Regions from separate parts of the Escherichia sp. MAL-1 genome, predicted to be linked through region 1. Evidence: predicted binding sites of a transcription regulator. Region 1 holds the regulator's gene; the other holds the start of a gene.
The links. Region 1 encodes CRP, which controls carbon source genes, mostly activating them, when cyclic AMP is high. Its sites were predicted from a motif close to ATGTGANNNNNNTCACAT; they were not measured.
Positions count from the first base shown of each region.

Region 1 (4,228 bases):
CCAAATCCCGTGATGCGGTCGCTGACGCCATGCCATCGACGAAATGGTGTGCATGGTGTTCAGATGACCAATAACCCGCTGTAAATGCTGCTCCAGCGTACCTGCCGCGCCTTCGTGCGGCTGCATCTCCGGCGCATCCATGATATTGGCATCGCCAGAACTACCCGGTTCGTCATACTCCAGTCGCTGCTGACAACGCTGAATGGCGATTTCACAAGACTGTAAATACTCTTGTGCCAGTTCAGGTGGCAATGCCCGGTGTTCCCGCGCCAGCGTGGTCATGGCATTAATATGCTCAACAATAAACTGGCTGTGCGTTACCCACAGTTTCATATCTGCCAGATAATGGCTGTTAAACGCCGGTTCCTGCATCGCCTGATTCAATGAGTTATACAGAGTGTTATGTGCCTGATTTACCCGCATTCGCTGCCAGGCCAGTGGCGTAGGTTGCGGATCCTCGCTAAGAATCAAGCGAATCGCTTCCTGATAGGCTTCTAAAGCATCATGGGCGTTTTTACGCAATAACCCGCTCTGCCACTGCGGCCACAGCCAGACAGTACCGCCGAAAGCAATTAAACAACCAATAATGGTATCGATAAGACGCGGAAGGATGTATTGCTCGCCGTTCAACCACAATAGTTGCAGGGTATACACTGCGGTAATAGTAAAACCGACCGTCGCCCAGCCGTAGTTTTTGCGCAATATCAGGTAGCTGGCGAGGGTGGTAATCAGCATCAACGTCAGGGTGTAACCTTCGGGAATTTTAAAGTGCAGCGCCACGCCCGCAATGATTAACCCGACCACGGTTCCCACGGAGCGATTCACAATCCTCAGACGGGTTGCGCCATAGCCATTTTGTGTCACCAGCAATACCGTCATCAGGATCCAGTACGACTTCGGCAGATGCAGCGCGGTGCCCATCAGGCTGGCAACGCTTAACATCACACTGAGTCGTCCGGCATTGCGTAGCGCCGGAGACTTTAGTGACAGATAACTTTTCAGCGCCGGAAGTAATGGCATTCGCCGCTGTTTATCGGCCAGTAAGTCACGGGCATAGAGCGGTTTTTGGGTGCGCAGCACGCGGGCGATGCGGCTGAAATGCCAGTAGCAGAATTGCCCAACCGGATTATCCGGATGCTGGCGGGCGATTTTTTCCAGTGCGCCAATTTGCTTTTCCATCGTAAAACGCGTTGGCAGGCGATGGTAAAGAATGTCATCAGCCAGCACGCGCAGGCGAGCGGCGACGGTTTGCGCATTCCAGCGGATAACTTCTTCCGCATGGCTACGCTCGACCAGTTTTTGCACCTCTTCCGGCTGATGCAAACTGACCGAAATATGTTCCTGCAAATCCAGCGCCTCCTGGAAAATACGCAGCATCCGCTTGTAATCGGTATTGTTTTGCGCGGAAAGCATATGCATTTGCTGATAGCACTGGGTAATTAAATCGACCGCTTTTTGCTGGCGCACCAGCAGCGGCGGCAGCGCTTTTTCAGGGTCGGTGTGCTGGGTAAGCAGGCTGTATTTGGCTTCACAATAATCTGCCAGTTCACGGTACAGCAGACTTAGTGACTCGCGCAGCGGTTGTTCGCGCCAGATCCAGAACCAAAACCAGTTAAACAATCCGTACCAGAGAGTGCCCAACGCATAGATGAGCAATGGTTCCCAGACCGGCATGTATCCCGCCAGACTGAGGGTAAAAATGGCGGCGAGCAGCGATGCGGGAAGCAATTTTGCGTGCAATGGCCCCAGCTCAGCAGTGACGCCAAGTACCAGCGTTAATCCGGTCAGCAAAAAGGGCAGGGGGACATCTTTTGCCAGTAGTAGCTGTGTCAGCAAGCTACAGGTGGCAAACAGCGACGCACCAATGATTAAGCGTTTGAAAAAACGTTTATGAGGCGTATCAAGGCCCGCAATATTGCAACAGGCAGGAACGAGGGAGAAGAGCAGACCGAATCGTAATTCGCCAAGCATTAACCCAACGGCCACGGGCAAACATAGCACCAGCGTTTGTCGAAGTGCATAGTTGATATCGGGGTGATAAATCAGTCTGCGCCACATCGGGGGAAACAAAATGGCGCGCTACCAGGTAACGCGCCACTCCGACGGGATTAACGAGTGCCGTAAACGACGATGGTTTTACCGTGTGCGGAGATCAGGTTCTGATCTTCCAGCATCTTCAGAATGCGTCCCACGGTTTCACGAGAACAGCCGACAATCTGACCAATTTCCTGACGGGTAATTTTGATTTGCATACCGTCCGGGTGAGTCATAGCGTCTGGTTGTTTTGCCAGATTCAGCAGAGTCTGTGCAATGCGGCCCGTCACGTCGAGGAACGCCAGGTTGCCCACTTTCTCTGAAGTGACTTGCAGACGACGCGCCATCTGTGCAGACAAACGCATCAGAATGTCCGGGTTTACCTGAATCAATTGGCGAAATTTTTTGTACGAAATTTCAGCCACTTCACAGGCGGTTTTCGCACGTACCCATGCGCTACGTTCCTGGCCCTCTTCAAACAGGCCCAGTTCGCCAATAAAATCACCCTGATTCAGATAGGAGAGGATCATTTCTTTACCCTCTTCGTCTTTGATCAGCACTGCCACAGAGCCTTTAACGATGTAGTACAGCGTTTCCGCTTTTTCACCCTGGTGAATAAGCGTGCTCTTGGATGGGTACTTATGAATGTGGCAATGAGACAAGAACCATTCGAGAGTCGGGTCTGTTTGCGGTTTGCCAAGCACCATGCGCGGTTATCCTCTGTTATAAGCTTTCTCCAGAGCCAGATAACGCCGCTGTCTCTGGATTGCCGAAATATGCTTCCCGCTACCTGGGAAGGGGCTATCAACTGTACTGCACGGTAATGTGACGTCCTTTGCATACATGCAGTACATCAATGTATTACTGTAGCATCCTGACTGTTTTAGCATAGCTTTCGCTTTGTGTCTCCTGGTGTCTCGCTTCAGCATGACCCAGGTCGCCTTCCGTTGCGCGATTTGGTTAGTACGCGTACTCTGTCAGGAAAATTGACGCAGTGGAGTAGCAAAAATGCAAGCGCGAGTGAAGTGGGTCGAAGGGTTAACTTTTCTGGGCGAATCCGCCTCTGGTCATCAGATTTTAATGGACGGCAACTCAGGCGATAAAGCACCAAGTCCGATGGAAATGGTGTTGATGGCGGCGGGTGGTTGCAGTGCCATCGATGTGGTTTCGATCCTGCAAAAAGGGCGTCAGGATGTGGTCGATTGTGAAGTAAAATTGACCTCTGAACGCCGCGAAGAGGCACCACGCCTGTTTACGCACATTAATCTGCATTTTATCGTCACCGGTCGCGACCTGAAAGACGCAGCGGTTGCGCGTGCGGTTGATCTCTCTGCCGAGAAATATTGTTCAGTGGCGTTGATGCTGGAAAAAGCGGTGAATATTACTCACTCGTATGAAGTGGTTGCCGCGTGACTTAACTATCCCGTTGTGAAGCCGGATAGTATTTTATCCGGCGTAATAGCAGAGTTACTCGATTTTCTTTCCTTCCATCAATCGTTGCACCAGCGGCAGCATAATTAATTCCATTGCCAGACCCATTTTGCCGCCCGGTACCACTAACGTATTGATGTGGGAAATGAATGAGCCTTGCAACATCGCCAGCAGCCAGGGGAAATCGATCCCTTCCAGATTACGAAAATGGATCACCACAAAGCTTTCATCGAGCGACGGGATACCTTTTGCCGCGAACGGGTTTGAAGTGTCGACGGTGGGAACGCGCTGGAAGTTAAGATGGGTGCGGGAAAACTGCGGTGTGATGTAGTTGATATAGTCTTCCATTGAACGCACTACTGAGTCCATCACTGCTTCTCGTGAGTGCCCGCGCTCGCTGGTGTCGCGGATCAGTTTTTGAATCCACTCAAGGTTAACGATAGGCACCACGCCGACCAGTAAGTCCACATGCTGCGCAACGTTATGCTGTGGCGTGACTACGCCGCCGTGTAAACCTTCATAAAACAGTACATCAGTGGGTTCCGGTAAAGGTTGCCAGGGGGTGAATGTCCCCGGTACCTGATTCCACGGTACGGCTTCATCGTAGGTATGCAGATATTTGCGAGATTTCCCTTTGCCGCTCTGACCGTATTCAATGAAGGTTTGTTCCAGCAGGCCGAAGTCGTTAGCCTCGGGGCCGAAGTAGCTGATATGCCGCCCGGCGTCGCGCGCTTTGCGGATCGCCATGTCCATTTCCGGGCGG
Region 1 covers NZ_CM129609.1:396,110-400,337, forward strand. The annotation lists gene ACU8XX_RS01830 (YccS/YhfK family putative transporter) at 1-2,058, opposite strand, end outside; gene crp (cAMP-activated global transcriptional regulator CRP) at 2,109-2,741, opposite strand; gene ACU8XX_RS01840 (OsmC family protein) at 3,043-3,447, shown strand; gene ACU8XX_RS01845 (phosphoribulokinase) at 3,502-4,228, opposite strand, start outside.

Region 2 (4,228 bases), 2.0 Mb from region 1:
CCGGGGAGTATCAGCTACTCCCCGGTTTATTGATTGCCTGCGTAATTGCGTCGGTAATTTCGCGGACGTTACACCGTGACTCTATCTACCGCCAGCACACTGCGCAGCATAGCTAAGCGGATGTATTGCCCCAGTTCACGCTGTTCGGCGCGCGGCAGATAAGGCAGTTCACCAATGAGCGGTGCCGGAAGTTTTTTACCCAGCACATCAATGATTTCCGCATAATGCGCCAGTCCTGGGTTGATTCGGTTAGCCACCCAGCCAATGAGCGGCAGCCCGTCGTTGGCGATCGCCTGAGCTGTTAGCAGTGCATGGTTAATGCAACCTTCCTGAATACCGACAACCATCAACACCGGCAGTTGTTCCTGCACTACCCATTCAGAGAGTGGACGCAAATCATTCATCAGACTGCGCCAGCCGCCAGTCCCTTCTACCACGACATGATCGACTTTTTCGGTCAGGTTTGCCAGGCCGTTTGAAATGAGGGTGTAATTGATTGGGCAACTGTGCGCCACGCTACTTTCTTCTTCGCTTAACGCGATAGGATTAACTGCTTCATAAGGCAGTTCGATGGTTGAAACACTCTGCAACACCAGGGCATCTTTATTACGCAGCCCTTCGGGTGTCTCTTTGCTCCCCTTCGCTACGGGTTTATATCCCGCAACCGTTTTTCCCTGGGAGGCTAACGCTTGTAGCAATGCGCGGGAAACCACCGTTTTCCCTACAGAAGTGTCTGTACCGGTAATAAAGAAACGCTTCAGCATCACTAACTCCACCGTTATGCTTCACAAATATAAACCAGGAAAATAATTAACCTTGAAAGTCTAAGTTATGCTTTCCTGGCCCAAATTGAGATAGCGCAAATTTTGGTAGAACAGTTAAAAAATGTTAACCCTGCAACAGACGAATCAACAAAGAACCGTTATACATCGCGTCTTTTACCAGTGCAGCGCCTGCCATCGTGCCCTGGTTAGAAAACTGAGTACTCTCAACGCTGATGTGCTGACTATACGCAGGAAGGGCCTGCTGACGGATGCTGTCTGAGATGACCGGGAAGAGGATATCTGCCGCTTTACTTAACGGTGAGCCAATCAGTATTTTTTGTGGGTTAAATAAATTCACCATGATGGCAAGAATGCGCCCGACATGCGCGCCCACCCCGGTAATGATGTCTTTTGCCAGTAGATCGCCGCGCAATGCCGCCTGACACAATGAGTCCACGGTTAACGGTTGTCCATGTAACATCGAGCTCATGGATTGATTAAGACGCAGCTGTGCCAGCTCAAGAATACTGTCCACGCTGGCGATGGTTTCGAGGCAGCCGTGATTCCCGCAATAACAGCGTTTCCCATACGGGTCGACCTGTGTGTGGCCTATTTCCACGAGACTACTGCTGCCTGCGTGTAGCAGATGACCATCGGTAATGACGCCCGCCCCCACGTTGTGATCGATAACCACCTGAATCACATCGCGCGCCCCGCGTGAGGCACCAAACAAGGCCTCTGCCATCGTCCATGCGCTGATATCATGCTGAATATAAACCGGAACGCCGGTATGCTGCTCCAGCGCCTCGCCGAGCGGCATCTCTTTTACATCCTCGTAGAACGGCATGCGATGTACAATACCATTTTCCGTATCAATAATTCCCGGCAAGGTTATGGCAATCGAAGTTAGACGCTCAAGTTTTTTCTGGTGGCGGATAAAAAACTGATCGATATGGGAAATAATACGATCCAGCAATGGCAAGTCATCTTTTAACGCCAGTTCCTGCGACTCTTCCACCACCAGTTTGCTGCTCAGATCGCGCAGAGCAAGGAAAATCTCCCCGCGACTAATGCGCAGAGAAAGATAGTGCCAGGCTTCAGTTTCAACCACCAGCCCCACCGCCGGACGGCCACGGTTCCCCGCTTCTTTGATTTCCAGCTCTTGCACCAGGTGTGCTTCGAGCATCTCACGGACAATTTTAGTGATACTGGCAGGAGCCAGTTGCGCCAGACGGGAAAGATCGATACGCGAGACTGGACCAAGCTGATCAATCAGGCGATAAACCGCGCCCGCGTTGGTCTGCTTTATTTGATCAATGTGCCCAGGCTGGTTTTCAGCAACCACCGCATACTCCCTATATTTTCGCGCTCCGAAATAATCTGTAGGCTATGGTGAAGCACTTCAATACGTGTCGTCAAATTTTTACTTAGGCATGTGATTAACAGCACATTTTTCGGGCTTTTTCGCTGAAATTTCCCTCACCTGAGAGCATTCAGCAGATGAATACGAAAGTTACGCGCAGCCGGACTTTGTTCATGATGTTTCGGCCAGACCAACCACATTTCAGAAACCGCATCCTCTTCAGCAATCGGCACCCAGCGCATTTCGTTGAGCTGAACACGTTTAAATGACGCAGGCAAAATTGAAACACCCAGACCGGCGGAAACCAGACCGATGATGGTCATTGCCTCGCCCACCTCCTGAGTGATGACGGGCGTCAAATGGTAACGTCGCATCAGCCCGAGAATATCGTCATACAGCCCTGTCCCGACGTGCGGATCAAAAAAGACAAAGGGTTCTTTCGCCAGTTCAGCCAGCGTTACATTCGGGTTATTTGCCAGGGGATGATCGTGCGGGATCATCGCCATAAGCGGTTCATGGACGATGACTGCGTGTTCAAGCGACTCCGGTAACGCTGTGTTACGCAGCAATCCCATATCCAGCGTTCCTTCAATGAGCGGAGCGATTTGCTCGCGAGTGTTCATTTCGCGGGTTTGTAAATGGACATCAGGATAATCACGGCGAAACAGCGATAACGTATCGGACACCGCCCGAATAAAAGGAGCCGACGAAGTAAAACCAATGCGCAACTCCCCCGCTTCACCCTGATGCAGCCTTTCAGCGCGAGCGGCAGCGTCATCCACCATAGACAGGATTTGCCGACTATCTGCAAGAAACTGTTTTCCTGCTGCCGTCAGCAATACACTGCGATTGGTTCGTGCCAGCAGTCGGGCACCAATTTGTTGCTCCAGCGCCTGAATCTGCTGACTTAGCGGCGGTTGCGAAATATTCAGGCGGGCAGCGGCGCGCCCGAAATGTAGCTCTTCCGCAACAGCAACAAAGTAACGCAGATGACGAAGTTCAATATTCATATTTAAAACATCTTATTTGAGATTATTAATATATTAGACAGAACAATTCGATTTTCCTACCCTATGTATAAGCCTGATCTACAGGCATATTTAGCAAGGATTTCAAGTGAGCCGTACTACAACTGTTGATGGCGCTCCGGCAAGCGACACTGACAAGCAAAGCATTTCTCAGCCAAATCAATTTATTAAACGCGGTACGCCGCAATTTATGCGCGTCACCCTGGCGCTGTTCTCTGCCGGACTGGCAACATTTGCACTTCTCTATTGTGTGCAGCCTATCCTTCCGGTGCTTTCGCAGGAGTTTGGCTTAACCCCCGCGAACAGTAGTATTTCACTGTCCATTTCCACGGCGATGTTGGCTATTGGTTTGCTGTTTACTGGCCCGCTATCCGATGCCATTGGTCGCAAACCAGTGATGGTCACGGCGCTACTGTTGGCCTCCATTTGTACGTTACTTTCGACAATGATGACCAGCTGGCACGGCATTTTGATTATACGCGCCTTGATTGGGCTTTCGTTAAGTGGCGTGGCAGCTGTTGGCATGACTTATCTTAGCGAGGAAATCCATCCCAGTTTCGTGGCCTTTTCAATGGGGTTGTATATCAGCGGCAACTCAATTGGCGGCATGAGCGGACGCTTAATTAGCGGTGTCTTCACGGACTTTTTCAACTGGCGAATTGCTCTGGCGGCAATCGGTTGTTTCGCGCTGGCCTCGGCGTTGATGTTCTGGAAAATCCTCCCTGAATCACGCCATTTTCGCCCGACTTCGCTGCGCCCTAAGACGTTGTTTATCAACTTTCGTCTGCACTGGCGTGACCGGGGATTACCGTTATTGTTCGCAGAAGGCTTTTTGCTGATGGGGTCGTTCGTCACGCTGTTTAATTACATCGGCTATCGGTTGATGCTCTCCCCCTGGCATGTCAGTCAGGCCGTGGTTGGCTTATTATCGCTGGCTTATTTGACCGGTACATGGAGCTCACCCAAAGCCGGAACCATGACCACCCGCTATGGGCGTGGTCCAGTGATGTTGTTTTCGACGGGGGTTATGCTGTTTGGTTTACTGATGACCTTATTCAGCTCGCTGTGGCTGA
Region 2 covers NZ_CM129609.1:2,377,679-2,381,906, reverse strand. The annotation lists gene clcB (voltage-gated ClC-type chloride channel ClcB) at 1-116, shown strand, start outside; gene bioD (dethiobiotin synthase) at 69-764, opposite strand; gene mlc (sugar metabolism global transcriptional regulator Mlc) at 889-2,109, opposite strand; gene ACU8XX_RS11730 (LysR family transcriptional regulator) at 2,244-3,137, opposite strand; gene ACU8XX_RS11725 (MFS transporter) at 3,244-4,228, shown strand, end outside.
Region 2: the regulator CRP is predicted to act here: its motif matches at 2,198-2,215, upstream of mlc (sugar metabolism global transcriptional regulator Mlc).